2 regions of the Shewanella sp. WE21 genome follow, and region 1 is predicted to be linked to the other one. Evidence: riboswitches for the same ligand, from Rfam matches in the RefSeq annotation. Region 1 holds a riboswitch; the other holds the start of a gene.
The links. Region 1 has a riboswitch for thiamine pyrophosphate ahead of CKQ84_RS22360 (TonB-dependent receptor). Riboswitches for the same ligand answer to the same signal wherever they lie in the genome.
Positions count from the first base shown of each region.

Region 2: it holds a riboswitch for thiamine pyrophosphate, as region 1 does, so the genes downstream of both, thiC (phosphomethylpyrimidine synthase ThiC) here and CKQ84_RS22360 (TonB-dependent receptor) in region 1, are expected to answer to the same signal.

Region 1 covers NZ_CP023019.1:4,975,992-4,991,982, forward strand. Annotated here, with positions in the region: gene CKQ84_RS22360 (TonB-dependent receptor) at 1-2,079, opposite strand, end outside; TPP riboswitch at 2,134-2,272, opposite strand; gene CKQ84_RS22365 (Crp/Fnr family transcriptional regulator) at 2,470-3,150, shown strand; gene tsgA (MFS transporter TsgA) at 3,218-4,393, opposite strand; gene deoD (purine-nucleoside phosphorylase) at 4,444-5,148, opposite strand; gene CKQ84_RS22380 (YcfL family protein) at 5,449-5,844, opposite strand; gene CKQ84_RS22385 (PaaI family thioesterase) at 6,014-6,511, opposite strand; gene CKQ84_RS22390 (PaaI family thioesterase) at 6,498-7,025, opposite strand; gene hinT (purine nucleoside phosphoramidase) at 7,022-7,378, opposite strand; gene CKQ84_RS22400 (M61 family metallopeptidase) at 7,523-9,289, shown strand; gene CKQ84_RS22405 (LuxR C-terminal-related transcriptional regulator) at 9,408-10,043, opposite strand; gene CKQ84_RS22410 (cytochrome b/b6 domain-containing protein) at 10,341-11,087, shown strand; gene CKQ84_RS22415 (cytochrome c3 family protein) at 11,185-11,535, opposite strand; gene CKQ84_RS22420 (AI-2E family transporter) at 12,046-13,128, opposite strand; gene CKQ84_RS22425 (sulfurtransferase TusA family protein) at 13,354-13,587, opposite strand; gene CKQ84_RS22430 (M48 family metalloprotease) at 13,699-15,168, shown strand; gene arsC (arsenate reductase (glutaredoxin)) at 15,297-15,647, shown strand; gene CKQ84_RS22440 (DUF2069 domain-containing protein) at 15,700-15,991, shown strand, end outside.
Region 2 covers NZ_CP023019.1:4,586,656-4,602,646, forward strand. Annotated here, with positions in the region: gene cmoB (tRNA 5-methoxyuridine(34)/uridine 5-oxyacetic acid(34) synthase CmoB) at 1-853, shown strand, start outside; gene CKQ84_RS20500 (M3 family metallopeptidase) at 1,149-3,011, shown strand; gene CKQ84_RS20505 (LysR family transcriptional regulator) at 3,215-4,123, shown strand; gene CKQ84_RS20515 (putative metalloprotease CJM1_0395 family protein) at 4,546-6,699, opposite strand; gene CKQ84_RS20520 (chemotaxis protein) at 6,705-6,968, opposite strand; gene thiH (2-iminoacetate synthase ThiH) at 7,071-8,186, opposite strand; gene CKQ84_RS20530 (thiazole synthase) at 8,183-8,947, opposite strand; gene thiS (sulfur carrier protein ThiS) at 8,949-9,152, opposite strand; gene CKQ84_RS20540 (HesA/MoeB/ThiF family protein) at 9,154-10,056, opposite strand; gene thiE (thiamine phosphate synthase) at 10,049-11,959, opposite strand; gene thiC (phosphomethylpyrimidine synthase ThiC) at 11,962-14,067, opposite strand; TPP riboswitch at 14,268-14,366, opposite strand; gene CKQ84_RS20555 (hypothetical protein) at 14,534-15,910, opposite strand.

The DNA.
Region 1 (15,991 bases):
TCCCCACAAATATGCCGACCAGGCGCTCGCCTCATAACCCACGCGGGCATTGACGATAGTGTAGGGTTCAGAGCGGGATTCATTGCTGTCTGAATAATAGAATTCACTCTTACCGCTAAGATTCAGGTTAGCAAACCAACCCGAATTAGCACGATAAGTCCCGCCAATGCTGTAGGTAACGTGTGGAGAATGGGCCAGATCGCGGCCAGTTAAATCCACCTCAGTGCCATATTTGTCCTGATACTGGTAGTCACCGTAGGCCGTTTCTAACCAACCTATGCTTGAGTAAACTTGCAGATTATCCGTGGCATACCAGGTTGCATCTAACTCAGCGCCATAGTTATTCGAACTGCCTGCATTTTCAGTGAACAAGATAAAACGCTGTGGTTTATCGGGATCTTGCTGTGATGCAGCCACCTGTTGATCTTGTCTGTCCATATAGAACAGCGCCAAATTAGTATCGATAAGTCCCGCTAACCAATGGGATTTAAGGCCGATTTCATAGTTATAGAGCGTCTCAGTACTAAACTCTTTTTTATCGTTCAATTCGACGGGCAAAGTCATGTTGAAACCGCCCGCCTTGTAGCCGCGTGCGACTCGGACATAAGCATTGTGTGAGTCGTTCAGCACTTTACTCACAGCAATATGACCACCCCACATGGTTTCGCTCGGGTCGAAATTATCGTTATTCGTATCAGAGTAATGGCTGTTGCGGCGCTCTAAACGTAGCCCCACAGATAAAGCATAATTTGAGCCCAAATCCGTATCAAGCTGGCCAAACAGTGCATAGTTTGTCGCTTCATACTCTGAGTCTAAGACTTCATCCGGCGAAGTATTGTACTCAGAATACAATTGGTTATCTTCTTTCAGATTCATGGCATACACACCAAGCAACCAATCAGTACTCTCTGCAAAAATACGGCCCTGCTCGGTAGAACTTAGGCGAAACTCTTGCGACGCGGTTTTACGCTGACCCGTTTTATCCCAAAAATAATCGTATTGACACGGCGCCAGATTGCCATTGTCATCATTGCATTGCTTAGAGGCCCAATATTCTGAGTTAGCCCAATCGCCATCGTAACTGTAATGGTGATCGGTATTCGCAAAAGAGGTTAACGAAGTTAATTCGAAGTTTTCTGCACCAGAATATGTCGCTTTAAAACCCGCACCTGTGGTGCGTTGGCTATCAACACCCGGTTGATCCGATGTTGTCTGGGTTGGTGAATTGGTTAAACTCCACACATCATAGCCATTATCAAAATCGGCATGCAGCACAGTTAAATCAAACTGCAAATCATCAGTCGCATACCAGCGCAGCTTAGCGCGGCCGCTGAATTCATCGCGACCATTGGTATCATCACGGTCTAAATACAGATTATCGTGGTAACCATTTTGCTGATGTTGCTGCATTGACACACGATAAAGCAGCTTGCCAGAATCCGTTAATGGGCCAGAACTGAAACCGCTAAAAGTGCGCAAATCATCATCGCCTAACGACACTTCGCCGCCATGCTCAAACACATCAGTTGGATCGTTACTCTTCAGATAAATCAGTCCCGCTAAAGCATTCGCGCCGTAACGCGTCCCCTGCGGTCCACGAAGCACTTCGACCTGCTGTAAATCGTACATACTCGACACCATACCAATACCGGATAAATCGATATCATCTATGATGTAGCCCACGGAAGAATTAGGTGCACCTTGGTATTGTTCCTGCTCCCCTACACCGCGAATTTGAAAATATTTCGGCCGCGAGCTTCCACCTGACCAGTTAAAATTGGCGATAGAATTAAGCAGATCTTCAAAGTGTTGCGCACTTTCATCTTGAATTTTTTGACTGTCGATAACGGTAATGCTGGAGGGCATTTTTTCTAAGCTTGAACTGCGAAAATCCGCCGTCACCACTATGACTTCCATCTCAGTGCTGGGATCGGGTTTATCGATAGCGTCGGTTTGTGCAAAAATAGGGGTGCTCAGCGCTGCGGCGATGGCTAATGCCAGCGGCGCTCGGGCTAAAAATAAGCTTGGCGATACGGTTGAAAATGGAGATTGATGGTTTGACGTTTTACGGTTTGACATAGGACCTCAAATATAATGTTTGAGATCCGGCAACGAATAAGCGATTCAGAAGTGTGCTGTTGATTGGCCCATTCCTACGCCGGTATTAGCCGGATCAGGTTCTAAGGGTTCGTCAGATGACATCTCAGTTTGCAGCCGTTAACGTTAAAATCAGAGTAACATTAATGCACAACAAACACCCCTTGGCGGCGCCTAGTATACATGACGGAAATAAAAAGTGGGCACTCTTATCTCTGCGATTCAATTAAATGTCGCGAAAACCACTGCCTTTCAGTTCGTATGATGAAAATATCTTTAGTAGCAGCCTAAATCCTTTCGTCCATTTGACCGCCTATCATGATAATGCTATAGAAGGTCGCAATTTCGAACACAGTAAGAGGATCATAGTCGATGCAGCTAAAACCTTTATCGAAAGGACGTTATAGCCAGCGATGGGAGCAAGACTATCCACTTATTGAAGCGGTTGTACTTAGCTGTATCAGCGAAATAAAAATGCTCAAAAAAGGCGCTCACCTCATGACACAGGGGGAAGCGATGGCATCACTTGTATTGGTGAAGCAAGGTCGCGTATCACTCGGCCATACCGCGAGAAATGGTCGGTGTTTTCAATTAGGCACTATTGATTGTGATTCACAACTGTTTGGCGAAATGGAGTTCTTCACCCAGTACCACTGTCAACTAGACATTATTGCCAGTGAACCCTTAGAAATCATGTTGATTAGCGCTGAAAAACTACAACATTGCCTCGGTCAGCATCCTCAACTCGCGCTATTTTTCGCTAGTGCAATTGCGATTGACTACCAAGACACAGTGGATATTTTTACTCGGCGACTGCTCTATCCCATCAGTTATAACGTGGCATTTGATATTTACCATGAATACTTAAATGACTTGCCCGTAGATGGCTTTAGTAAACGCTATTTAGAGGCTGAACGATTTGGCACTACCGACCGAGTCTACCGTCGGGCGCTACAAAATCTTGAGGAACGAGGCTTAATTGAGCGGAAAAAAGATAGCATTCGGATTTGTGATCTCAACGCACTCAAGAAATTTGTTGAAGCAGGCATATAATCGCTTTCAACATAACCCACACTCGACTTAATTTAACAACCGAGTGTGGGATGGATGCACAGGTAAATTAACTTACCGATGGCGAGTGTTGTTCCATAGCCGATTTCATCCGACTTGAAACGATCAATAACATAAATATCGCTGCGTAAAGCAAAGGAATCACATACATCACTGTTTGTAATCCGATAATACGTTCAAAGAAAGAACTGATGGCTGGGCTAAACATCGCCCCTGCACTTCCGCTAATAAGAATATATGACACATTTTTGCTGCTGGCTTTTTTTACAAAAGACACGCCATAAGCAATAAATGCATTATAAAGCGCGGCACACACAAAACCGTAACCATAGGTTAAATAAGCTATCCAATTAAGATTATTGGTACTGACAATGGCAGCGGTGATCACCATAGCTAAAGCAATAATACCGACTAAGAAATGGTGAATTTTTACACGAGTCACAATCACAGTCGAAATTAACGCCCCAATTAGCGCAGCGGACCAATACTGGGTAATAATATTACCGGCATCTTCAAACGGAATATCAAATTTTTGTTTTACAAATAAAGGTGCCCAAGTTAAAAAAGTATATAAAGCCAGCATTCCTAAAAATAAACCAATACCTCCACTAATAATGCCGAGATTCCATTCAGACTGTTGTTTCTCTTGTGTTGTAGACGATTGCTCGCAAATAGAGAAATGAGTGAACAAGGTAATAATGACTGTACCGAACGCCACTAAACCTACGGCTAAATAGCTATAACTCCATGATAATGAATTTGTTAATGCATAAGTCGTTATCAATGGAAAAATAACGCCTGCAATATTAAACGTTGCATCTTGCACCACTAACATTGTGCTTTGTAATTTCTCTTGCCACACAGACACCACAATCGTACCAGCAATACATAGACCGATACCGCCACAAAAACCAATTAAGGTCATTGCTACCATCACAACTTGTAGGGAACTGGTTAGATGTAAAGCCAGAGCAGAAAGAGCAACCAGACTGTAACTTATCAAGGTCATTCTTTTGATACCCATTTTTTCAATAAAGAAAAATGCTGCAATCGTTCCCGCGAGTGCACCGCCATTAAGCAATGAAAAAATTGATGCAACTTCGTTAACATTAGCGGCAAATTTCTCAGCTATGGGTTCAATCAACATCCCAAATTGGGTCGCAAAGCCCGCCATAATAAAATTGGCGAGAAAACTGATGGTTGTTAAAGTAATTTTATTATTCATTATGTCATTCCATAAGTGAAATGCTAAGGGTTCAAAGGATGGCTTTAAACCTAATTGAGGGCGGTTTCTAACGCGAGCTCGATCATATTATTAAAAGAGAGTTGGCGTTCTTCGGCCGTTGTTTCTTCACCGGTTAAACAATGATCCGATACCGTTAAAATGGCTAATGATTCGATACCTTGTTGGTGTGACAATCCATAAAGCCCCGCCACTTCCATATCAATACCTAATACCCCAAAACGTTCAAGTGCGGGGATCATATCTTCATCGGGATCATAATAAAGATCACCACTAAAGATATTGCCAACTTTTACACTAATGCCTTTCTCATTCGCTGTTGTATAAGCTTTATGCAATAAAGAAAAGGTCGCAGAAGTTGCCATTTGGTAGCCGCTACTACGCTTAGCGTTAGTAGGTGAATCCGTGCCTGCGGCTTGGGCTAAAATGACATCTCGCATTTGTACATGTTTTTGTGTTGCACCTAAACTGCCAATACGAATAATGCGTTTCACGCCAAAATAATTAATCAGCTCATGGCCATAGAGCACCATAGATGAAATACCCATACCATGGCCCATAACGGAAATGCGCTGTCCTTGGTAAAAGCCCGTGTAACCAAGCATATTGCGAACATTCGTGACTTCTACGGCATCGGTGAGATAGGTTTCAGCGATATATTTAGCACGGAGTGGATCACCCGGCATAATAACAGTTTCAGCAAAATCAGTAGGTTGAGCATTAATATGAGCAGTCATCTTTCTATCCTCATGTGGTAATATGCTGATAGTAGTGCTCAATCACTGAATGTATTTAGGACTAAAGTCCGGATTTCACCTTGCCGTAAACCTTTTTGCTTAAAAATGGGTAATTTATCGCAACTTTCAATGTCAAAAAGACGAAAGCTAATAACATTTGAGTGACCTTAAGGTCATTGAAAGTTGATGTAAAAAGAATAAAAAGGCTTACTCCTTAAAAGAAGTAAGCCATTTTAGAACGGGTTTAATATCAAAAAATCAATTAAACACGGAATAAACTAAACAGAAGCAAACTCAAGCTTAGTTTGAAAAGGTTTCACGCACGTATACATCAAATTTAACCACTTGGGCATTAGGTGCAACAGCGCCGACTTGCAATTGCTGTTTACCGTGTAATTTCACCGATTTCCAGCTGGTCGCTTCATCTTCGATAGTAAAGCCGCTGGCATCGTACCAAGTGAATTTATATTGCACACGCATATCGGAAGAGGATTTGCTAACAATCAACGCTGAGCCCTGCACTAAATCACCGACTCGGCGTGCATCCACACTCTGTACCGCAATATCTCGGGCAAAGCTGGAATTATCGACGCGGGTTTCACCCAGTGAACTCACTGAAATCCCTGCGGTATGTGAGGCACAAGCACCTAAGGTAAGCGCTGCGGCCAGTAATAACCCTGTATAAACTTGTTTCATATATTTCTCCTAGTCACGCCAAAAAATACGCAGCTAGCGCATCATTTCCCATTAAACGACAAACTAATCGAACAGTGCTGAACTCATGCTTAATAACATAGGTTAAATAAAGCATTCTCAATCTAAAATAGTGAATCAGTCATGCTTCATCAATCTAAACTTAATCAGATTAATCAATCAAAAAATGTGCCCGTGCCGTAGCAATAAGCTGCTTACGATTGGTTTGCCAACAATCAATATTCACGTTGGCGACTCGTCGACCCTGACGGGTAATACGACACTCAGCAAAACTATCCTTGTGCAGGCCTGCACGTAAATAGTCAATTGAAAAATCAACGACTTTAGGCACCTTTGCCGTTTGCATAAATACCATTAACTGCACTATCGCCGACATTTCCATAAAGCCCGCAATCACGCCGCCATGAATGGCGGGCAACACAGGATTACCGATATTGTCATCTTTAGCGGGCAATTTAAAAATCAGTTCATCACCAAAACGCTCCACCTTCATGCCAATAAATTTGGCATAGGGAACGTGCTCAAGTAAATGGCCAAAATCATTAAGTTCAGTGGCGCGTTTAACTATCCCTTGCACATCAATAGGCGCTTTAACCTGTGCGTTTTGAGTTGGACTGGCTGCATCTAGTATCGAATTATTTGCGCTCATCACTCTCTCCTATCGCAGGCACGGCTTCACCCATTAACGCTTGCCTAAAGGCATCACCGACCATTTCAGGGCTGATCCGCATAAAAGAGCCGACGGCATGGGCGATGGGATCGTCAATACTGTCTTGGTAAGCAATTGCACGGGTAAAGGCAATATTAGAAGATAACTTATAGCATTCTGCAAAACCAAATACAGGCTTATGGGGCTGAGCGGGCTTCATGTAGTCCACCCGCAAATCGAGCGTGGGTGAGATTTCTAACAATTTGAATTTATGGAAAATTGCGCTCACGACTGCACTGCCACAGGCAGTATCCATTAAGGTAGTGATCACTCCACCATGGATAACGCCCGTATCGGGATAACCAATTAATTCAGTGCTGTAGGGCAACTCAATCAACACATGGTGCTCACTCGCCTCCAGTACCGTTAAACCGAGGCGACGACACTGAGCTAATTGATCCACAAACCGCTGCGCCATTTGGGTCAGCGGGAAAAAATCCGAATTGACCTTCATTTTCCTTGGCTCAACATGGGCCCCAGAGGCTCCCCGCCCACAAGGTGGAAATGAATGTGATAGACTTCTTGTCCACCGTGTTGATTGCAGTTCATGATCAGTCGGTAGCCATCTTTAGCGATACCCGCTTCAGCCGCCAATTTCGCTGCAACTGTCATCATACGGCCAAGCACAGGCTCATCAGAGGCTTTCATGTCGTTCGCCGTTGGGATCAAATGATTCGGCACAATCAAAATATGGGTTGGCGCCTTAGGGGAAATGTCTCTAAAGGCAGTCACAAGTTCATCTTGATACAGAATATCCGCGGGAATTTCGCGACGAATAATTTTGCTGAAAATCGTTTCTTCGGCCATGGGGCGTCCTCCTTGGGTTAGTTGGCATAGTATACTAGCAATTCAATACTTTGTGTCTGCAGATATTTTGCTTTTCATTTGCCAGTTGCAGGCATTTTTGGCAGCATGGCCACCATTAAAACACTCAGGTTTTGTAGGATAAATATGATCCATTTCCAGATAATCCCCGTCGATCCGAAAGCCCATTTATTCGCTGTCACTATGACATTATCACAACCCAAGCCAGTGCAGGTCTTTAGCCTACCCGCTTGGCTGCCAGGCAGTTACATGGTGCGCGACTTTGCCAAAAATATCATTGAACTCAAGGCACAAGATGCACAAGGCCAAACACTTAAGCTCACCCAACTAGATAAACAAACTTGGTCGGTTGACCATAATAGCAGCGAAATTATTCTGACTTATCAAGTGTATGCTTGGGATCTGTCAGTGCGCACCGCGCATTTGGACATGACCCACGGCTTCTTTAATGGCAGTAGCGTGTTTTTATCCGCCCATGGTTTCGAAGACTCTTTACACACCGTCTCTATAGAGCCACCAACAGAGCCAACATTAAGTGACTGGCGCCTTGCGACCAGCATGACTCGCACCAGTGGTGACGATTTTGCCTTCGGCCAATTTTCAGCTAAAAGCTATGACGAGCTCATCGATCATCCGGTGGAAATGGGTTTATTCACCTTAGGGAGTTTTGATGCCTGTGGCGTGCGGCATGATATCGTACTCAATGGTCGCCACCGTGCTTGCATGCCAAGGCTCTGCCAAGATTTAAAAACCATTTGTGAGTATCAGATTAACTTCTTTGGTACGCCTGCACCGTTTAAACGTTATTTGTTTATGACCACAGTATTAGACAATGGCTTTGGCGGTTTAGAGCACAGAGCTTCTACTGCATTAATGTGTTCACGCAAAGACTTACCGCTGTCGCTAGATATGCCAATCAATAATGACTATCGCACTTATTTATCCCTGTGCAGCCACGAGTATTTCCACAGCTGGAACGTTAAGCGCATTAAGCCTGAATGCTTTTTACCCTATAAACTTGAGGCAGAAACCTATACGCCACAATTATGGGCCTATGAAGGCATCACCTCCTATTACGATGACTTTCTTACCTATCGTGCAGGTCTGGTAGATGAACAAAGCTATTTAGATATGCTGAGTGAGACCTTCACCCGTGTCTATCGCAGCCAGGGGCGCTTTAAACAAAGTGTTAAGGACTCAAGCTTTAATGCTTGGACTAAGTTCTACAAGCAAGATGAAAACGCACAAAATGCCATCATCAGTTATTACACTAAAGGGGCTCTGTTTGCGCTGTATTTAGATTTAACCCTGCGCAGCGAAACCCAGGGCAAATACAATCTCGACCATGTTATGCAGATTTTATGGCAGGAATATGCTCTGCAAGATAAAGGCACCACAGATACTTGCCATCAAGCCATCGTTGAACGACTCCTTGGTCGTGATTGCCAAGATCTGTTTGCCTACTTAGATAGTACGGACGATATTCCGTTAGCGGCTTTACTCGCCGAATTTGGGGTCAACTTGAGTCTTCGATCCAGTCAAGGTGCGCAAGATGTGGGCGGCGGGCAAGCGAAAGGTTATGAGATTGCATTCGGTGCGAAAACCCAAGCAGCACCTGTTGGATTAAAAATCGTGACTGTCACCCAAGGCAGCCCTGCACACCTTGCAGGGTTAAGTGCAGGTGATGTGTTAATTGCCGCGGATAACCTACAAGTCTCAGGACAATTTGAGGCGCAGCTACAGCAGTATCCGCTGGGTGAATCGTTGAATTTACATTGGTTTAGACGGGATGAATTGATGACGGGTGAGTTAACTATTGCTGCCGCGCCTAAGGATACTGTCGCCCTATCCATTCGTGACAAAAGCAAAATAGCGGCTTGGCTTGGACATTAATAGGCTTTCGGCTTAAGAACAACTTTTGAGAAATAATAAAAGGGGCTTTAGCCCCTTTTATCTGAGATAAGACTTAACTTAAATGTATATCCGTTTGTATATCAATACTGATATCGACTTAAACCACCACATCGTGCAAATAGGTTTGTGCCCACGCAATCGCTTGACCACGGCTAGACACTCCAATTTTACGGAATACTCGGTACAAATGGGTTTTTATCGTGCTTTCACTGACAAACAACTGATTGGCGATATCTAAATTAGTACTTCCCGTCAACAATGCTTGTAATACTTCACGCTCACGGATAGTTAACGGTTCAGTGTCCTCGAACAATCCAAAATCATCATTTACCCCATTAATGAGCTGAATTGGGATGACCCTATGACCTCGTAAAATATTCGAGAGTCCTAGGCTTATTTCAGTTAAACCTGCATCAAGATAAAACACCCCTGCAGTTGTGGCAGCTTGCATTAAAAAACGTGCATCCACTTGTTTAGGGAACTGCAAATAGACAACCCGCACACTCGGTTGCTCACGGGCAAGTAAACGTTGAAATTGATGGGCTTTTTGAAGATCAACAGTCGCTAAATCGATCACGACCATGGAGGCATTATTATCTTTGATTTTCTCACACATCTCATCAGGGCTGACTTGGGTCAACTTAACGAGAAACTCCTGCGGCCAACGTCCTGCGAGCAATTCCATCAATACTTGCGATCGTGACACTACAATCCAATGTAATATTTTGAACATCCTGCTCACTCCCTGTCTGGTTAACGATTATTCACTTTAAGGATCTAAGATCCTCCAAATACGACTTCAACATCCGTTCAATAGACTTCCAAGTCTACCGTGGTCACGATATTAGCATTAGATAAAACAGATTAAAAAGACTTACGTAAAAAATATTTACCGTACGCAAATCAAAAACTTCTAACACTTTCGTTGACTACACTATCAATCAGAAGTCTTAATTGAAACTGAAAAAAGTTACTGAAATTTTAGGATAAAAGCGTAAGATCATACCAACACAAAAAATAAGGAAATTCCATGTCCAGCAGTAACCCCACCGCTTTTGAAATAAAATCCTATCCTGTGTGGGACAAACCGACGCGATTATTTCATTGGATTAATGTCATTCTTGTGCTCGCACTCATCTTAGTCGGTGGCATCATGATGTATCGCACTGAGCTAGGCATATCTGAGTTAACAGGTAAAATTGGCTTGAAAACTTTACACGTGTGCATAGGATATGCGTTTGCAATAAACCTCATCGTCCGCCTTGTGTGGGGTTTTATCGGTAACAAATATGCGCGTTTCAGCCACATGTTTCCCAATGCTAATAGCAAAAGCGAATTAATAGCTTATAAGACTGAATTAGCCGCGGGGAAAAATCCGCAGTATTTAGGTCATAACCCTAAAGGTAAATTTGCCGTGCTGGCCATCATGTTGCTATTAGTGACCATAATGATCACTGGACTTTTGCGTGCAGGTACAGATATTTATTATCCGCCGCTAGGTAGTGCTGTACAAAGTTATCTTGCTGATACCAATGTCGAACCAACAAGCTTAAAACCCTATGATGCAACGGGTGTGAATGCAGAAAAAGCGGATGCACTTAAACCAATGAAAGGATTGGCAGGTCAAGTGCACGTCTATGCGGTTTATGTGTTGTTACTGCTGATGTTATTACATGTATTCGCGGTGATTTATACTGAAGTAAAACGTCAACCAGGGATTATTTCAGCCATGTTCTCCGGCAAGAAGATCATCCAAGGTCAGCCAAAAGACGAGTAATCGGTTAGTAAACGGATAAAAATAACGCCAGCATTTGCTGGCGTTATTTATTTAGACATGAAGGTATATACCAACTTTTCTAAACGTATTTTTGAGATTATTTTTTCAGAACAGTTGCTGGGGTACGACCATCATCATGGCAACTTTCACAGGTAGGTTTTTGACCGACATTCATATCATGTACCGCATGACAATCTGCACAGACTAAATTACCGTCATGTGGCTTATGCACAGCGTCCATTTCAGCATAGGTACCATGACAACTTTGGCACTGTGCAAATTCAAAGGCACCATCCGCAGAAGGTGTACCATCTTTATGACAGCTTTCGCATCCACCCGACTCAGCATGGAAATCAGACAATTTTTGATCTGCAGCAAATGCGGTTGGCGACAGCGCTAACGCTGCAAGACTTGCCCCGAAAAGCGCACTTAATAGTTTTTTGCTCACAATAGTATCCTCCAATGGCGATTGTCAGTGGAAATTCTTGTCAGGGTGACTTCCATCTCTCAACCAAAATAAATAGCACGACTCGATATAACTTAGCTAAGGATGAACGAATAAGCAAACCCAAACTAAGCGACACAACTTTATCAATATACTCAAGGGTAAAATGTGCGCTGCATCATGTAACCACATGCTTATATAAGAGTTTTACATCTACCTAACCTAGAGGCTACATAATGTAAATCCCTAAACTGGCAAGCGACAGAATAAATCCCCCTTAATCTAAAACTAAAAGCTCGATTCATGGTGATACTTAAGACAAAGTGATAACAAAAAGGAATGACAATAAGTGAATGGGTACAGAGTACTAGACGAGGATGCTTTAAATTGTGAAGGCACAACATTCAACCCAAACGCCTCTGGCACTTAATTCAAATGCCAAGAGGAATTAGCGATAACGGTTAACTAGCCCACTATAACCAATAATACAAATGGCGGTTAGACAGGTAAGCATCAACTCGCATCAAGTTTATTGTCAGCCTCAAGCTCTGTTTTAGGCCAAGCGTTAATCACGGCTTTGACCAACGATGCCAATGGAATGGCAAAGAATACTCCCCATACACCCCATAAACCGCCAAAGACTAAAACGGCCGCTATGATGATCACCGGATGCAAATCCACCGCATCGGAGAATAAAATAGGCACGAGTAAATTACCGTCGAGCGCCTGAATAATACCGTAACCCAACATTAAATAGCCAAATTCAGAACTAAAACCCCACTGAAAAAATGCCACTAGGGTGATAGGTAATGTAACTAAGGTTGCACCGACATAAGGGATCAATACCGATAACCCCGTTAACACACCAAGCAACGCCGAATATCGCAGTCCCATCAAGGCAAACAAAATATAAGTTGCGACACCAACAACCACGATTTCGATCACTTTGCCACGAATGTAATTAAAAATCTGTTGGTGCATTTCAAACCACACTTTACGGGCTAACTGGCGATTTACGGGAAAAAATCGCTTACTGCCGCTAATCAGTTGGTCTTTATCTTTTAAAAAGAAAAACACCAGTAAGGGGACTAAAATCGCGTACACCATCAAGACGAGTAAAGAAGCTGAATAACCGATTAATTGCTTAGCAATATCCAACACATGTTGAGTATCGAGCAGTTTTTTAAGCTCACCAACCATCAGATCTAACTGCTCTGGATTAATAAATCGTGGATATTGATTGATCAGCGTTTGTATTGTCAGCAAGCCTTTATCTATCATGCTAGGCAAGTCGGCAATTAAGCTAACACCTTGACGCCACACACTCGGAATTAAGCCAAATGTCAGTAAAACCACGATTCCCAAAAACAACACAATAACCAAGGACGCACCAGCGGTGCGATTAATCCCCAATTTAAGCATTTGCGCCACAGGCCATTCCAATAGAAATGCCAACACAAGAGCGACCAACAGCGGAGCAAGTAAACCTGCCGCAAAATAAATCACTAGCGCGAGCCCGACAAGAATAGCCATTAAGGTCACAGCTTGTGGATCACTAAAGCGCTCTTGGTACCAACGAGAAAAAACAGTAAACATGGATCATTCCAATAGTGATGGTTGGCGATGCTTCCCAAACGCTCAGGAAAGTTTATTTATCATGATGTTATTCGAGACTTTACTCAGTTAGACTTTCGCTTCTACACGTCAGCTAAATCAAAAAATAAACTGATAGGAGTAAACAACCGAGCCTGAGCGGTAGTCTGGCTCAGAATTAAGCGATTAATGTTAGTCTAAGAGGATTTAAACATAAAAATCCTCAATTTATCCCTGAGATAGATCAACTTTGGTGACCATCAAGGCTAACAGACTTGCATCATTACGCAACTCTTGCACGACATGCCCTTGTTTTTTTAAATATTGGGGAACATCTCGCCGCGAACCAGAGTCTGAGAGTAAGATATGCAACTGCTCACCCTCTCGCATTAGCTTCAATGCAAGCTTCACTTTCACTAAGGGTACTGGACAACGAAAGAGCGTTAAATCAATAAAAATCATAATGAACTTGCTATAGACGAACTTGGGCCATTATCCTAAGTTGCACCTCAAACTACAAGCTAAGTGCAGTATCTGCCTTTAGTTGAGATAATTAGAAATAAAAGGATCCGCTTGCGTAACTTGACTTTTTTGACTCGATTAAAACCTTTTGTTGCAGGCGCACTCTCCTTGATGCTGCTAACCTTCGCCGCCAAAAGCTTTGCCAACAATGACTTACCGGATTTAGGTACGGCCGCAGTTAACACCTTCAGCCTTGAAAAAGAAATGGTTTACGGTGATGCTTATATGCGCATCATTCGCTCATCGGCACCTATGCTAAATGACCCCGTGTTGAGTCAATATCTTACCGAGCTTGGCAATAAACTGGTCGCCCATGCCACAGGCGTAAAAACGCCGTTTTATTTTTTCCTATTACAAAATGATGAAATCAACGCCTTCGCCTTCTTTGGCGGCCATGTTGCCGTGCACACAGGCTTATTTCTCAATGCCGACAATGAAAGCGAACTGGCTTCAGTATTAGGCCACGAAGTGACTCACGTTACTCAACGTCACCTTGCCCGATCCCTTGAAGCACAGCAAAAAAGTAATCCTGCAACAATTGCCGGTTTACTTGGCGCCATTTTGTTAACTATTGCAGTACCACAAGCAGGTATGGCGGCGCTTGCGACAACCCAAGCCATGGCGACACAATCGAAAATCAACTACACCCGTTTGCATGAAAAGGAAGCCGATCGCATCGGAATGCAAATTCTAGTGGATGCAGGCTTTAATCCCAATGCTGCGGCGGATTTCTTTGGTAAATTAGCCAGTCGTTATCGCTTTACCACAACACCACCACAAATGTTATTAACTCACCCATTACCTGAATCGCGGATCACTGAAGCCCGTAACCGTGCCGAGCAATACCCTAAACGTTATATCCCTGATAATCTTAATTTTCAGCTAGCAAAAGCTCGTATTCAAGTCCGTTTTTCCAGCTATAGCGACGAAGCAGTATTAAGCATGTTTGATCGGCAACTCAACAAACAGACCTATAGCTTCAAAGAGGCGGCACTTTATGGCAAAGCGCTGGCTTTATATAGATTGAAGAAGTTTAATGAATCAGAAAAAATCGTCGATGAGCTGTTAAAAATCGATGATAACAACCTGTTTTATATAGACACTAAATCTGATTTACTGATCGAACGTAAGGACTATGCAAAAGCGATTACTATGCTCGAAGCCCAGCGTAAAATGAAACCAACGTCTCAAGTGATCAATGCCAACTTAGCCAATATATATATCGAAGCCGATCAAGCCACCAAAGCAATCCCTTTGCTGGAAGATATGATTTTCCTCGATAAACAAAATGAACTGCCCTATCAATTGTTGACTATGGTGTATAAAAAAACCGGCAATCAAGCATTGGAATATTTTTCCACCGCAGAGCTGATGGCCTTAGGTGCTAACTATAAGGGCGCAATCGATCAACTTAACTTTGCCTACCGTGCATCCGAAAATAATCCATTACAGCTTGCACGTATTGAAGCACGTATTCGCCAGTTTAAAATGGCTGATAAAGAAATGGATGCGCTTAAGTAATAAGTTGGTTTACAAATAGATTAAAGACAATAACCCATTTATGCGTCCCGAACACACTGACGGGGCGCGGTTTTTTCTGTTATTATCCGCGCCATTGTTATTTCAGCCCGTATTGAGCCTCTAGTACTATGACCCAAGCGACGATTTACCATAACCCACGTTGTTCAAAAAGCCGTGAAACCTTAGCTTTACTCGAGCAACAAGGCTGCGACATTACCCTAGTGGAATACTTAAAAAATCCCCCTACGGCTAAAGACATCGGCGACATTCTGGCTAAATTAGGCATCAGTGCTCGCGAATTAATGCGCACCAAGGAAGCAGAATATCAAGCCTTGGGACTTGCAGACTCATCACTAACAGAATTGCAGTTAATTGAGGCTATGGTCAACACACCTAAACTCATCGAACGGCCAATTGTGCTCGCCAATCAAAGCGCAGCCATCGGCCGTCCTCCTGAGAATGTGCTCACTATTCTTTAATCCATGATTTTTAAACCAAAATGGCTTTTATTTTCAACCCTTAGGTAGACTTATGACGTCCAACACCTTATTTATCCTTAGCCGTTTAGGCTACTTTGCGCTAGTGCTGCTATTAGGCGGTTGGTTTGTTGGCCAAGGGATTAGCGGTGAATACACCCTGCTATTTAGTCTCTTATGGATAGTGCCGTTATTACTACCCGCAAAGGGAGTTTTCCAAGGTAATCCATACACTTATGCTTGGGCGAGTTTTATTCTGTGCTTATATATGTTACATGGGCTCACCCTGCTTTATGTCACCAATGATGCCTTCGCTTTTGCCTTAATCGAAGTATTATTGATTGGCG
Region 2 (15,991 bases), 390 kb from region 1:
CAAGCTGCACTATCCTGCACCAGATCAAATAGATTTTATCGATAGAGTGACCGTCGGTAGCGGTGAGCAACTCAGCCCTGGTGAAAAAGAGAAGCTTGAAAACCTACTACGTCTGTTTATGCCATGGCGTAAAGGCCCCTTCCACATTCATGGCATCCATATCGATACCGAATGGCGCAGTGACTGGAAATGGGACCGCGTTAAGCAACATATTTCGCCGCTTAAAAACCGCACTGTGCTCGATGTCGGTTGTGGCAGTGGTTATCACATGTGGCGCATGTTGGGCTCAGGTGCCAAACGTGTCGTCGGTATCGACCCTTCGCCATTGTTTTTATGTCAGTTTGAAGCCGTCAAACGTTTAGCGGGCACACATCACCCTGTACACCTGTTACCATTGGGTATTGAAGAGCTGCCACCGCTCGATGCATTTGACACGGTTTTCTCCATGGGCGTTTTATATCACAGACGTTCGCCTATCGATCACTTGTTACAGCTGCGTGATCAATTGCGCACCGGTGGTGAGCTCGTGCTAGAAACCTTAGTGATAGATGGTGATGAAAACGCCGTACTCGTGCCTCAAGATAGATATGGCAAAATGAATAATGTATGGTTTATTCCATCTGTTGCCGCGCTCATGCTCTGGTTAAAGAAGTGTGATTTCACTGATATCCGTTGTGTCGATACCGATGTCACAGCCCTTGCCGAGCAACGCCGTACCGACTGGATGCCCAACGAATCACTGGTTGAATACCTAGATCCTAACGACATCACCAAAACGGTTGAAGGTTATCCTGCGCCCAAACGCGCCACGATTATCGCAGTGAAAAATCAACCTAATCAGGATTTAAACTAACCTTTTCAGTCTGAAGTAAGCGGATATCAGTCATTGCGTCCTCAAGGTTTGAGTTAGTAATGGCTGATATCAAAAGCCGAAAGATCACCATTCATCTAGTTCATCTGGAATATGTAAGTGTTCAGCTGCTCATTGTAACTCCTTCCTTGAATAGCAATACATTTACGACTCCCACCCTTATCGTTGACATCCAGAACAGAACAGGGTTTCATGCATAACAATGACTTGAAGCTAACTCAATTGGATACTAAGTCAAAGTTAACTCATTCCATCACAGATGCAGAACACATAACCCATGTTAAAACCCACTTTACTGGTTAGCCTGTTTGGCTTGAGCCTTTATGTTACGAATGCCGCCTATGCGGCGCCAAGCCCTGTTCCCCTTTTAGTTGAACAATGCCTGTGTTTGCCAAGTATTAATCTCGCGACTGTGTTCGCCAATGCGCGTTTAACTGCGTCTGAATTAACCTTGGCCCAGCGCGCACTTATTTTTGAGCAACAGATGTTAGGGCTTAATAATATCAACGACAGACTCAACTATTACCGTGGGTTTAACTTACCAAGTGAGGAACGCGAGGGTTTACTGCAATGCCAGTTACACCTCGCCGACACCCTGTCGCAACTTCTCCGCCAAACTGAATTGAGCCAACTCGCCTATGCCTTAGCCCAAGGCAATGCAGAACAAATACTACTGAGCCAACAGCTTAAACAATTGCTACAACAACATTGGCGCGCCGAGGAGAAAGCGAAATTACATACTGCACAAGCCAGCATAGGCCAAGGGTTAGGCAGTCAACAATTTAGTCTTGCCTTCAATGACAGCCAATGCCAACCCGAAGCGACTCAGCAACAACATCATCTGCATAAAAAAGGTGATAGAAGTGATGAGCCGAAGCCCGACAGTTCAAAGCAGAGCGACTTTTCTGGCACTATCGCCAGTTACTTACTAGCGCAAGAAAACGCCGTATGTCGCCAAAATGTATGGCAGGCCTACCAAGCCAGAGCCAGTGAAACCAATCAAACGGCATTACAGCGAATTGCTGAGCAGCGCCAACAAGCCGCCACTGCTGCAGGCTTTACCGATTACAGCGCATTAGTGCTTAGTTCGCAGCAGTTATCGTCCCCTGAATTAGTCAAAGCCTTTCTCGATAGCCAAACCCAAGATCTGCAAGTGGCTCCCTGGGATATTGGGCGAACCCTGTCACAACAAGCATCAGCCAAGGGGCCGACATGGCAAACTTCTGACGTCTTGAGTCACAGCTTTACTTATCTGCAAGTGTTTGGTTTACACTTTGAGACCATAGAAACCGCTAAGGTCGATAAAATACCTGCCGATCCCAATCGGCCACATATCGTCAGGGTCTACCACCAGCAAAGATTGTTAGGTGAAATCTATGTGGCGTACAACCCAAATCCACAGCAAGGTAGTCAACAGCAGACATTGCGCCAAAGTGTACTCGGCCAGCAATTTGGACAACAAGCTTTAGATCTCAAGCCACAGCTGAGTAACTACAAAGACATTGAGCAATTAACCGAGTCTATCGCAGAGGCTGTCACTTCCCTTGCTAAAGCGAGTCATTTCTACCTCAACAATGCCATGGGACAGAGTCAAGATAGCTATTTTGTGGCGAGTCTTTGGTTAGCTGAAGTGCTGCGCCATCAACTATTTCCGCAATTTGAGCACACCTATTTACAGGAGCGTGAAACACTGGCTAAAGCTTATTCGAAGCAGCTTAAAGTCTTTCGCGCTAAAGTTGCAGTCAACTTTTACCAAAACTCAAGTGCACAAGTCTATCCGGATCTCGGTGCGGAGTTTAATGCGAGCTTTGGTCAAGACTGGCCACAAACACAGGATTATCCTTATAGCTTCAATGCTATCGCCAACGAAGGACCGCTCTACTACCAATCACTCTGGCAAGCATCGCTAGCCCAGCTGATAGCTCAATCCACATTCAACTGCCACGACAAACTCAAATTATTCAATGTATTAGTCATCAATGAAGACGCTTTGAGCTTAAGTGACCAATTAAAAGCGGTCATTGGCGCCCCCGTTGATAGTGCTGCACTGATCCAAAGAATTTCAAATAGCGCCGCTTCAGAACATGCTGACAATTCCAACAATCAAGCTTTCGACGCAACAGGTTCTTGTGCGTTTTAAGTGTTAATGCTTAGGATGTGTTTGTGACTCGCTCGGGCGCAAACACAGCTAATCGTCATGATTCGCCTCTCTATCACCTTAATAACTTAGCGCGACATAACTATCTATATGTCGTGAGAATGACTTACTCTATGATATTTAATTGAAAAAGTCGTAAGAAGTGGCCACTATAAGCCTCAATCTATCGTTTTTTTGAGATTATAATGACTCGAGCTAAATCTACCTTAGAACAATGGCGTATTTTGCAAGCGGTGGTCGATTTTGGCGGCTATGCCCAAGCGGCCGAAAAACTCAACAAGAGTCAATCGTCACTTAACCATGCCGTTGCCAAATTACAGCATCAGTTAGGTATCGAGCTACTCGAAGTCAAAGGCCGTAAAGCCTATCTCACCCCGCAGGGCGAAGTGCTGCTGCGCCGCTCACGGCATGTCACCCAAGCCGTCAACGAGTTAGAACAACTTGCGAGTAATCTTGAACAAGGGTGGGAGCCGACACTCACGATTGCCCGTGAAATTATCTATCCGATGGAAAGCTTAGTGTGTGCCCTCAATGCGTTTCTGCCCCACAGTCGTGGCACTCGAATCATCATGCTGGACTCAGTGATCACCGGTACTCAAGAGCTCATTCTGCAGAGTAAAGTCGATATTGCTATCTGTGCAGGGGTGCCGCCTAAAGGGTATTTATCCGAACCCTTATGTGAACAAGAACTCTACCTCGTCTGTCATCCAAATCATCCACTCGCTGACTTAGGCACAATTGAAGACGATAAACTATTAGCACAATATTTACAGTTAGTGATTAAAGATACTGGCGTGCAATCCAACATTGATATCGGCTGGCTCAAAGCTGAGCAGCGCTGGACAGTCTCTAACTTCCATGAAGCTAAAGTCATTTTAAATCAAGGTATTGGTTTCTGTTGGATCCCCTCTTTCTTAGTCCAAGAAGAATTGGCTTCGGGTAATCTAGTACGTTTACATCTTGAGGGCAGCCAAAAACGTCGCATCATGTTGAGCTTAGTTATCCCTAAAAGAGATCAACAAGGGCCTGCATCAAAACTGCTTGCTTCCTTGATTTTAAAACAGCATGGAATTGAAACGACGAATAGTCATTAACAGCAAGATACCAAACGAGTTATACCAATCGTATTAAATATCTGTTCATTCAGCGGGAGTTCAACGCGCTTTAGACAAGGCGAAGGCTTGAAGGCATAGTGGTGCTCTGTCGAAAGCCTTAAACGCAGTATAAAGCGCGTTGCAATGTAGTGAACATCTGCTGCCCTTTGGGAGCCACACAGGCATCCCACTCCCGTGTTGCATTGACTTAAAAGGGAATAACCATTTCTGCGTCAATGCGCCTTGGATTGAAATACCTGTGAGGCTCTGAACTGATTAGATATTTAACGTGATTGGTATCAATTCGAGTGAGCAAAACGATCAGTACCAACTGCTGATCAAATGCTTAGTTCTTAGTGGTACTGAGGTTGTTTCGAAAAAGATGATGGATAGCGAATCACGGGAATAGTTAAAACCTAATCTTACACACTAAAGTCGATATAGCGTGCTTGTTGATAACCCAAATATTGCGGCTGAATAAATCCTGTCTCCTGCAAGAGGTCATCTCCCACATATAACTCGCTCTGCAAAGACACATTCGTATTCGCGCTAGCACTGATATTTGAAGACTGCTCCTTTACATCATTTGCGGACAAAACATCCGTAGATTGCAAATTGCTATGCAGCTCATTTGAAGATGCCAGATACGAAGGCTGAATATTGGCTTGCTGCGTCATATCGACACGAGCTGAAGGTCCAGCACTGGCTTGTGCAACCGCGGCATAATAACGGCTTGCAGCACTATCGGATCTTGAGATAAAACCCGTCGCTAAATCCGCTGAAGTTGAAGCTTCTCCAAATGCTAAAGTTGCGGTCGGTGGCTCAATCGTTTCCACTGTGGTCGATGTAGTGACTGAGCCACTGATATCAGAAGAGGTTTTCGAACCCGTATCAATGACTCTCGTGTTGGCCGTTTGCGCCTCGATCGCTTGTTTCAGCTTATCAAGCGCAGTTGAGGCGGGGGTGAATACAGCCTCTTGGGGCTGAGCAATATTACCGGACTCATCAACGTCTCCCGTCACTACAGGTGTATGTTTTTCTAACGGTGGCAACTCTTTGATTTGTGCATCTGCGTCTATTAATGTTTGAGTCGTTTGCAAATCAACAATTTGCTTTTGTCGCTCCTCTGCCAGCATCACCTTAGCTTCATTCATTTTTTGCAAGGCTTCCGCGGCAACACGGATATCCGCTGATGACGGGTCAACAGGCGCCATTGCTGCGGCATAAACTTGCTTCATTTTGTTTATCGTTGCAAGCGGGTCGCCTCCCACTGGAGAGACATCAATCTGCACTTCGCCATCGGTGGCGTAACGTTGGCCATCGGCGCCCTTTTCATACTTAAAACTCGGGCTCTGAGCGTATTGTCCTCCGACGGTTGCGTGGGCATGCTCATGGGCTTTAACCTCTGAATCTCGAGTTTTAAGCTCATCGACTTGCTGTTGCTGTTGAGCCTGCTGAACCAGTGATTGCTGCTTTGCCTCTTCCGCTGCTGCAATTTGCTGTTTCTGCGATTCTTCTTCCTGTACTTGCTTTTCAAGCTGATTATCATTTGGGGCAAAGACAGCAGCTAAGACTTGTTGACTATCATCTGGATTAGACGCTATCGCAGGAGCATCTACAGGACCAGCTTGAGCCTGAGCTTCACCGAAAACTTGAGTAAATTGTTCTAACACAGTCGGTTGAGTAACATCATTGCTAGAGGATTGATCTACGGCTTGCGCAGAGTTTGACTGACCAACAGGCCCTGCACTCGTTGCTATATTCTTATTTACAGCACTCTTATTTACAGAACTGTTGATTGCAGAATCGGTCGTAGTGGGATCAACTAACGCAGCTCCAGTAAAGACAGTTTGTGGTCCAAACACTGCAGCTAAATCAGGCATTATTGGAGAAATATCACCCGTATTGGATGGATTGAAAGCAGGAATATCAGTACCACTCGTGCCAATTGATGGACTCAGAGGCGTAAAAATATCAACGGGAATATTGCTCGTTACGCTGATATTTGGACTTATTGTAGCCAAGGAGTTAACCCCAAGTCCGCTATTACTCGTCCCCGCGACAGGCGAAAATACCTGAGTAGAAATAGGTGTCGCAATCTGTCCCCCGCGTACACCAGAAATGGATCTTGGTCCTGTTAACAAACTAAAACTCGCATCGGCATGTAAGCTCGCTCGATCATTTAACGTATTTACCTGAGGATTGCTCCTTGGCGTTGGTACGGAAAAAGGAGCGACCTCGAGTGCTTGGCTTGCACCATTCAGTACAGGAAGTACAGATGAAACAGCACTAGAGGCAGCAAAAGACACATTCGGTGATAAGTGGAGAGATTGGGAAACGTTAGCAGCTAATGAAGTAATAGGCGTGGCTTGAACTGGAGCAGATGAAGTTCCAGTAACCTGCAGTTCATGGACACCACTCGCTTCAATTTTTGCGGAGCCTGCAGTGTGAGCGCTGGCTCCTTGATAAGTGCTATTAGCGTGACTCTGGCTTATATTCGAGCTGAGCATCTTATCATGTGCCGAAAATGAAGAGGATGGCGCTCCAACCTTAGGTGATAGCGCCACAACCGACATTATATTTACACCTTAATATTAATGATCGAACCTATCGTTTCAGAATCAGTTTCAATCACTTCTGTTGACGCTTCCCCTTGTCTTAATGACTCATTAGCGGTAAGTAATGCCGAGGTTTTATCAGGCTGCGCAACATCTCTTGTAGATTCAGCCGGAGCCGCACTTTGAGTCGGTGTAGGTTTAGCCACATCTATTGTTGCTTGAGTGAGCCCAGATTGAGCACTTTGCAAGCCTTGCAGACCGGATGAATAAGCAGATTGGATTTGCATAACGGTATTCCTGCACGCTGTGATTAATGGGTCAATTATTGACCAATCACCTGCAAAAGTACAGGTTTTATCCGCATTCTCACCATTTATTTACGGTCTTATTTATCCTGTGATCCAATTGGCTTCCCAATCCTTAAATACGGGATTAAAACCCTGCCGTTGCATCTGTTCGATGACTTGCTCGACGCTGCGATCATCGCTTATCTCAAATTGATCGAGTTGACTGTCGGGTGCTTGATAGCCGCCCGGTTGTGTCGAACTACCCGCACTGATTTGAGTAATTCCAAGTGGCAAAAGATTATCCCTCAGCTCAGGGCTTTCCCTTGTCGACATACTGATATCAAGCTGATGATTAAAAAGTCTAAATGCACAAATCATTTGCACTAAACCTAGATCCGATAGCATGACTTTTGGGGTGATCCCGCCAGTACAAGGCCTTAACCTTGGTAGCGAGATACTAAAGCGGGTGCGCCAATAGCGCCGCTCTAAATAGTCGAGATGATATCCCATCATTAACGCATCTAAACGCCAATCATCCAGCCCCAGTAATACCCCAAGACCAATTTTATCAACGCCCGCCGCCGCAACTCTGTCAGGTGTTGCTAAACGATAGGCAAAATCCATTTTTTTACCTCGCGAATGGTGACGAGCATAAGTCTCGGGTTGATAGGTCTCCTGATAAATCATCACAGCATCTAAACCTAGCGCGACTAACTGGCGATAATGGTCCTCACTCATGGGCTGGACCTCCATCGCCACATGGCTAAATTGCTGCTTTACCAGCGGCAACATTTGCGTGAAATAATCGATACCAACCTTAGTTTCATGCTCACCCGACACCAGTAAAACAGAATCGAAGCCCCTATCTTTGATAATGGCCATTTCGGCCATCAACTCCAGCTCATTCAAGGTCTTGCGTTTGAGTTTGTTACTCATGCTAAAGCCACAGTAATCACAATCATTAGCGCACAGATTCGAGACGTATAGCGGTAAATACATGCCCAGATTCGCGCCAAATCGCTGCCGCGTAAGCGCCGCAGAGTGCTGCGCCATGGTTTCGATATAAGGTTCCGCCGCAGGTGATAACAAGGCCAGTAAGCTGCGCAAATCCCCTGCTGGACTCACTAACGCCCGTTCGACATCTTGGGCTGTGCAAGAATACAAATCGAGTAACAGTTTATCCCGTGGGATGTTGGCAAATTCCGCTACAAAACTCATTGATTTAAAAATCCTGTCAGAGGACTGGTCTGTACCGCGCCCGTTTGTACTCGGCCAAGCCCAGCTTCAAAGGCCCGTCTGCCGCATTGCACCGCCTCTTTAAAGCACTCGGCCATCACTATCGGCGACGCGCTGCTGGCGATGGCGGTGTTGACGAGCACAGCATCGGCGCCCAGCTCCATTGCCCGCGCAGCCTGTGAAGGTGCGCCAATGCCAGCGTCAATCACCACTGGCACCCGCGCCTGCTCTATGATGATTTTTAAAAAGCTTTCAGTGACTAAACCTTGATTACTGCCAATCGGACTCGCCAGTGGCATAACAGCAGCGCAGCCCACTTCTTCCAAACGACGGCACAGCACAGGATCGGCATGCACGTAGGGCAACACGATAAAGCCTTTCTCACAGAGGATTCTGGCCGCCTCTAAGGTTTCAATCGCATCGGGCATTAGGTACTTAGGATCGGGGTGGATTTCGAGCTTAATCCAATGAGTTCCCAGCATTTCACGGGCAAGCTCAGCCGCAAACACCGCTTCCTTGGCGTTTCTCGCCCCCGAAGTGTTAGGCAATAGCCGGACACCCGCTTGACGTAACGGCGTGAGTAAATCATCAAGCCCCATTTTAAAATCAATTCTTTTCATCGCAACTGTCACTAACTGCGATTTTGAAGCCATTATCGCCTCGATCATCACTTGGCTATTACTGAATTTTCCCGTCCCGGTAAATAAACGCGACTCAAATTCCACATCAGCAATCTTTAACATACTAGCCTCCCGCTACAGCTGAGAAAAGTTCTAATTTATCTTCATGTTGGCAGAGAATAGATTGCCAGCGATTGCGCGGAACGACCTCAGCATTCAACACGATAGCAACTGAATCGAGGGCAATATTTTGTGCGAGGATCACAGCCGCGAGTGACGTCGGTTCAGATAACGACTGCGGGATATTGTTTATGTGAATTAAAATCATATCAAACCTCAAGACTATCTTTATTTGATGATAGATAAGCCCCTTTGGGACCACACACGTCACAGTGGGGATCCCGCGTTAATACAGCAGCAGTCCACGCAAGTGATTTAGCGTTAAAGCGCCAAAAACGCCCCAACAAGGCATTTTTCGGTTCATCACAACCGCTGTCCACACTCAGCAAGAGTTGCATTGCCACCAAAGATTGCATTGACGCCATCACGCCTACGCTGGGGCCGAGTACACCTTGGGTACTGCAGCTCTGCGACACTCTCGTCTGTGCGGGGAAAATACAGTGATAGCAACCGCCAGAGGGGAGCTGCATTTGATCGACCGCAAACAATTGACCGCTAAATGCTGCGATTGACGCGCTGACTAAAGGTAAAGCCGCTTCGATACAGCAGCGATTAATGGATTGGCGAGTCGCAAAATTATCTGTGCAGTCAAGTACAAGTACTCTTTTACCCTGTTGTTTTAATTGTAAAACCTCAGCGAAGTGATGAGCTGATGTCTCAGCACTAAATACTGTTTCATGGGCAGTAACAGTGCACTGCGGCGCTAAACGATTAAGCTTTTGCTTGGCAACTCGCGCCTTATTGAGGCCAATGTCGGCATCGTTGAATAGCAATTGTCTTGGTAGATTCGATACTTCAACCTTATCCATATCGATTAAGGTCAAGCGACCAATACCAGCACAAGCCAGATACTGCGTCGCCAATTGCCCTAAGCCGCCAAGCCCTACAATAACAACGCTGGCGTCGGCCAGTAGTAATTGTCCGGCCTCACCCACTTCTGGCAATAAGACTTGCCGAGAATAACGGATGAAATTGGCATCACTTAGTGTATGAGCGCTTTGTGTACCGTCGCAAAGAACCTCTGCGTGAGCAAGCGGTTGGTTTTTACTCATGCTTAGCAACCTCATGCTTTACAGCCAGTTCTTCAGACAAGCTACATTGCTCCCAAGCTTGGCTCAGCTCTGCAAACGCTGCGACTGGATCCTTAGCTTTCGTTATTGCGCGCACCACAGCAATATTGCCCACCCCAGTGGCTTTCACCTTTGCCAGATTATCTAAGTCGATGCCGCCAATGGCGACCAAGGGATAATGGTCTTGGAGTAACGCCACATAGTGCTTAAGTTTTGCGAGCCCTTGGGGCGCTGAAGGCATTTGCTTCGTCGTGGTTGGGAATATATGCCCAAGCGCTATGTAGGATGGCGAGTATTGGTGCGCCAATAACAACTCGAAATAACTGTGGGTGGATAGACCTAACGCGAGCCCCGCGGCTTGAATGGCCGCTAAGTCGGTAACGGCGAGATCTTCTTGGCCTAAATGTACCCCAAAGGCATGGTATTTTATCGCTAACTGCCAGTGATCATTGATAAAAAGCTGCGCATTAAAATGCTTACCTAAGGCAATGGCCGTTTGAATTTGTGCTTCTAATTCAGAGCCAACCAACTCAAATTTACCTGACTCAGACTTGCCTAGCGCAGATTTATCTCGCTGGTATCCTGCTAACCCTGCAGCAGTTGACCCGCTGGTATCGGTTTTTATCCGTAACTGCACGGTTTTAACACCCGCAACTAACAAACTTTCCAGCATGATTAAGTCACTCACCACGGGATAAACACCAAGATCGGCATCGAGCACTTTAAAACCGTGGGATGAGATGTATTGAGCTGGCGTCGAAGTTATTCTTACCTGAGCGGTTGCCTGATCTGTTGCGGAAAAAACTGTTGCAACTAAGTCATTACCAACATCAAGATGTTGGTTGAGGTGATAACTAATAAAATTACCATCACACAATTTTATCTTGGCATAGCGGGACAAGTCATTGGGCCACCCCGTACGGGCCAACGGCCCTGGACCTTGCCCTAAACCAATCGCCGCGCTTAAGCCTTGACTCACGTAGGCTTTGGCAACCACCACCGCATCTTGCAATACAAAACCTTGCGCTAACACGGCGGCAATAGCCGATGACAAAGTGCAGCCGCTACCATGGTTATGACGGGTATTAACCCGCGGGCTTGCCAACCAGAAACGCCCATTTTGATGCAGCTCAGAGCTCGCGCGCACGTGATGGCAAACCAGATAATCCTCGGCAAGCTCAAAATCCCAGCCGTTGCTATCGAGAGTGCTAACATGAACGTTAGCCTGAGTTTGAACATGAGTATCATCAAGAATATCAGTGCTGCCAAAGTTCACATCGCCTCCTTTAGCGAGCACACTGCAATCTAAACTCTGGGATAAAGCCTGTGCTGCAGCAACGAACTGTGCTTTCGTTGAAACATCACTGTGAGTTAACCGCCCAAGTTCAAGCACATTGGGCGTGATAAGTTCGATTAAACCTTTGAAAGGCCTAAAATCTAAGGCTGATTTGGCCGCACTTTTTATATCCTGACAGTTATCTACTGCTAATGCATCGCCACAACTGGCGACCATCACAGGATCGACAATCACAGGCACAGATGGATAGTGGATTTTAAAACTCGCGATCCAATCTGCCAGCAATGCCACTTGAGTTTGATCTGCCAGTAAGCCGATTTTAATTGCTTTGGGTGGCAAGTCGGAAAGTAGAGTCGTCAGCTGAGCCATTAACATCGCCGCTGATACGGGCTCAACTAAAATGACCGCCACTGAGCTTTGCGCCGTCACTGTGGTGATCACGCTGCAACCGTGACAGCCCAAATCCTGAATCGTTGCCAAGTCCGCCTGAATACCGGCACCGCCGCCACTGTCTGAACCGGCTATGGTCCAAACAAACGCGGGACGCTCGGTACTCATGGGCAATTTCCCCCCATGAATACCCAGCATAATTAGGCTTCCTCAGCTTCGGCGACAAGCTTGTCTTTCACGTGATAGATCTCGGCGCCCGAGGCAGCAAATTGTGCCGATTTTAGCGCCATTGCCGCTTCCAAATCCTGCGGCGTCTTGATTGTGACTTGCATGGCTTGGGCAGCCGCTTCAACTTGCTCCGCTTTCGCTTGTGCCGCCTCTAAGCCAGCGGCATAGGCGCGCACATCTTGGGTGATTTTCATCGAACAAAATTTAGGGCCGCACATAGAGCAAAAATGCGCGACTTTAGCGGATTCCTGCGGTAAAGATTCATCGTGATAAGCACGCGCGGTTTCAGGATCGAGTCCTAAGTTATATTGATCTTCCCAGCGGAATTCGAATCGCGCCTTTGCCAGCGCATTATCACGAATTTGCGCACTCGGATGACCTTTGGCCACATCGGCGGCGTGGGCGGCAATCTTATAAGCAATCAAACCTTGCTTAACATCTTGTTTATTCGGTAATCCTAAGTGTTCTTTTGGCGTGACATAACACAACATAGCGCAGCCGTACCAAGCTATCATGGCCGCGCCTATGCCGGAGGTGAAATGATCATACCCAGGTGCAATATCGGTGATTTGTGGGCCAAGGGTGTAAAACGGCGCTTCGTCGCAGTGAACTAACTGCTTGTCCATGTTCTCTTTAATGAGCTGCATCGGGATATGTCCCGGTCCTTCGATAATGGTTTGCACGTCGTATTCCCACGCGATTTTGACTAGCTCACCTAAGGTTTCAAGCTCTGCAAACTGGGCGGCATCATTAGCGTCGGCAATCGATCCAGGACGCATACCATCGCCTAAAGACAGGGATACATCGTAAGCGACGCAAAGCTCACAGATCTCACGAAAATGACTGTAGAGGAAGTTTTCTTTGTGGTGACTCAGGCACCATTTGGCCATGATTGAACCGCCGCGGGAAACGATCCCAGTAACGCGTTTAGCCGTCATCGGCACATAACGTAGCAGTACACCAGCATGAATCGTAAAGTAATCAACACCTTGCTCAGCTTGTTCAATTAAGGTATCGCGGAACACTTCCCACGTTAAATCCTCTGCCACGCCGTTTACTTTCTCCAGCGCTTGATAAATCGGCACTGTGCCAATGGGCACTGGCGAGTTACGGATGATCCACTCGCGGGTTTCGTGGATATAACGACCTGTGGATAAATCCATTACCGTATCTGCGCCCCAACGGGTAGACCAGACGAGCTTTTCCACTTCTTCCTCGATGGAAGAGGTCACCGCCGAGTTACCGATATTGGCGTTCACTTTCACCAGAAAGTTACGCCCGATGATCATAGGTTCGGCTTCGGGATGGTTAATATTCAGCGGAATAATCGCGCGGCCACGGGCGACTTCAGCGCGGACAAATTCGGCGGTAATCGGTTCGCCGACTAAGGCACCAAAAGCTTCGCCCTTGGCTTTACGATTGAGGATTTCATCCTGTACTTGCGCAAGTGCCATGTTCTCGCGGATCGCCACATATTCCATTTCGGGCGTGATAATCCCTTGACGGGCATAGTGTAATTGACTGACTCGTTTGCCCTGCAGCGCTCTGCGTGGGCTGACAATGGCACTCGAGCCTGCCTCAAAACGCAGATGATCTAAACCGTCGTCGGCGAGTCTTTGTTGGGTAAAGTCTGAGGTCGCACAGGATAATTGCTCTGTGTCGTTGCGGGCTAGGATCCAGTTTTGTCTTAATTTACCAAGGCCGAGGCGCACATTGATGTCGGCCTCAGGATCGGAATAAGGTCCGGCGCAATCGTACACGCGGATTGGCGGATTTTTTTCCATGATGGGCGCATCATCTGTGCCGCCGACCAGGGTGTCAGTCTGCAGAATTTGCCGCATGCCAACGCGAATATCGGCACTGGAACCCTCGAGATAAATCTTTTGTGAATTAGGATGTTGCAGTGGCGCTAGCGTATCGATAAAGGCTTGGGCCTGCGCACGGATTTCGCGGCGACTCGGCGCCTTAGGCACGATTGATTGACTAGACTCAGTCGATTTATTAGGGATTGTCGATTCTGGCGCTGTGATTTCTATCGCACTGGCAGCTACAGCTGGGTTTTGGTTTGAACTGGACATAAGCAATCTCACGTTAAAAAATGGAGTTGCTTGTCTGGAGAATTGAGTTGTTGATAGCTGGCATGGCAATCAATTTTTGTGGCCAACACTGGCTTCAAAAATTGAGTTACCCTGCTCAATAACAATTAAATCTCAACATTAAAGCTTAAAACCCTGCTGAGCAAACAGGTGTTAAAGCCGTCAATTTTTGCGATTTAATGTGTGTTATTACGCTTGTTTCCTTCGCAGGTTTTAACCTGATCAGGTTCAACGGATCCCGAATAAACGGTCTCAGCCAAGAGGCACTCCGACAAGATGAGTGCGCAGTATAGACAGAAGCGGCAGCAACAAACAAGGAAAAAAGTAATTAAAAACCTTAACTACCAATCCAAAATAAAGATTCATAATTCATTGTTTTTAATTGATTAAATAAAATTAAACTAAAAAAGCTATAATTAGCATGAAAATAAATCATAAAATAAAGTCACTATTTATGGGGTTTGAGCATCATTTTGTTTAATCGAGATTGAATGGCATCATCAATAGCTTGATTGATTTTTTTGCCACTGCAGTTAATGGGAAAACCTAAATTTTCGGCGTAAGGATTAACTTGAGTGCCGACTTGTACCACGCGATAACAAGTATCCCCTTTACGCACAATACGATTTGGGTCTAAGGGTAAATCTAGACTCGTTGTGCCACCGAAATCATCGGCGTTAGGGACAAATAGCACTTCCGTCTCAGGGCTCATTTCACTCATATTCGATTTCCGGGTGAATTTATCGGCCTGTTCAATGACGAGATCATCGAGCGCTTGCTCGCGCTGACGTTCAAAATATTGCTGGGTGAATAAACTCATGCTTGAGCTTGTCGCTATTGTGCTCTCACCTTCTGCTGCGGGTGAACTCTTAGCGCCAAGCTGCGGCTTTAATTCTGAGGTATCCAACGTATTCGTTGGTTTTGTTGCCATCGTTTCAGTGGGTTGTTCATCACTTGGGGCAATTGATTGAGTTTTCTTTGATTGAGATTGGCTCGATTGAGTGATGTTCGGTTTAACCGTATCTGGGGTCACTTTTTCCGACTCTACTTTTTCAGAGACGGCCTTTTCGGGTGCTATTGTTTCAGGCATGACCTTTTCAAGTATTGGCAGAGGCTTCACTTGAGTTTGAGGTGTGGGAACAATTGTAGGCGTAACAGAACTTGTCGCTTCAGTCTTATCCTCGGCCTTGATCTCAGTTTTGGACTCCGAGGTTTCGGCTTTCTCTACCGCGGGAGCATAAATAAAGTAAGCCTTGATCGCTGTCACTTTAGGGCCACGGCTTTCTATTTCCTTCAATCCAAAGGGATTTAACTGCGGGCGCCACAAAATGCAGATAAGTAAAAATAAACACGCATGCACTAAGAGCACAAAAAATAACAAACTGAATCCTTTGAAATACGGCTGACGAGCACGCAAAACGGATCCCGTCCCCAATCCCTGAGCACGGGTTTGTATTGTCCTAGACAGTTCAGGTTTGGATTCAGATTCAGATTCAGAAACCAATTTATCTTGATCTTGATGTTCAGCACGGATTTCTTGCAGTACCAAATCTTGGGCTTGCTCTTGGTCTATAGCTTGGGTGTCATGCTCAGTGACTAAAAAGCCTGCACCGCTATTGAACGCTAATGGCTCCGCATTAGTAGTAAAAACAGGCGTTTGAGCAGCATCCAGTTCACCGAGGTGATGATCAAAGGCGATAAAAGTCTCACCTTCTGGCGATGTGACCGAAATCAGCAAAGCACTATTGGCATCATCTCCAATCGCTATCGCTGTAGGAGATGCTGTCAATAAAGGCGCGGCCTTGGGTTGATGTTGAAAAGGCAAAATCCATCCTTAGGTTTTGTATAGTATCCATTGATTTCAATGATGCTTAACGTGGAACGATTACACTCTAATTCAATATCA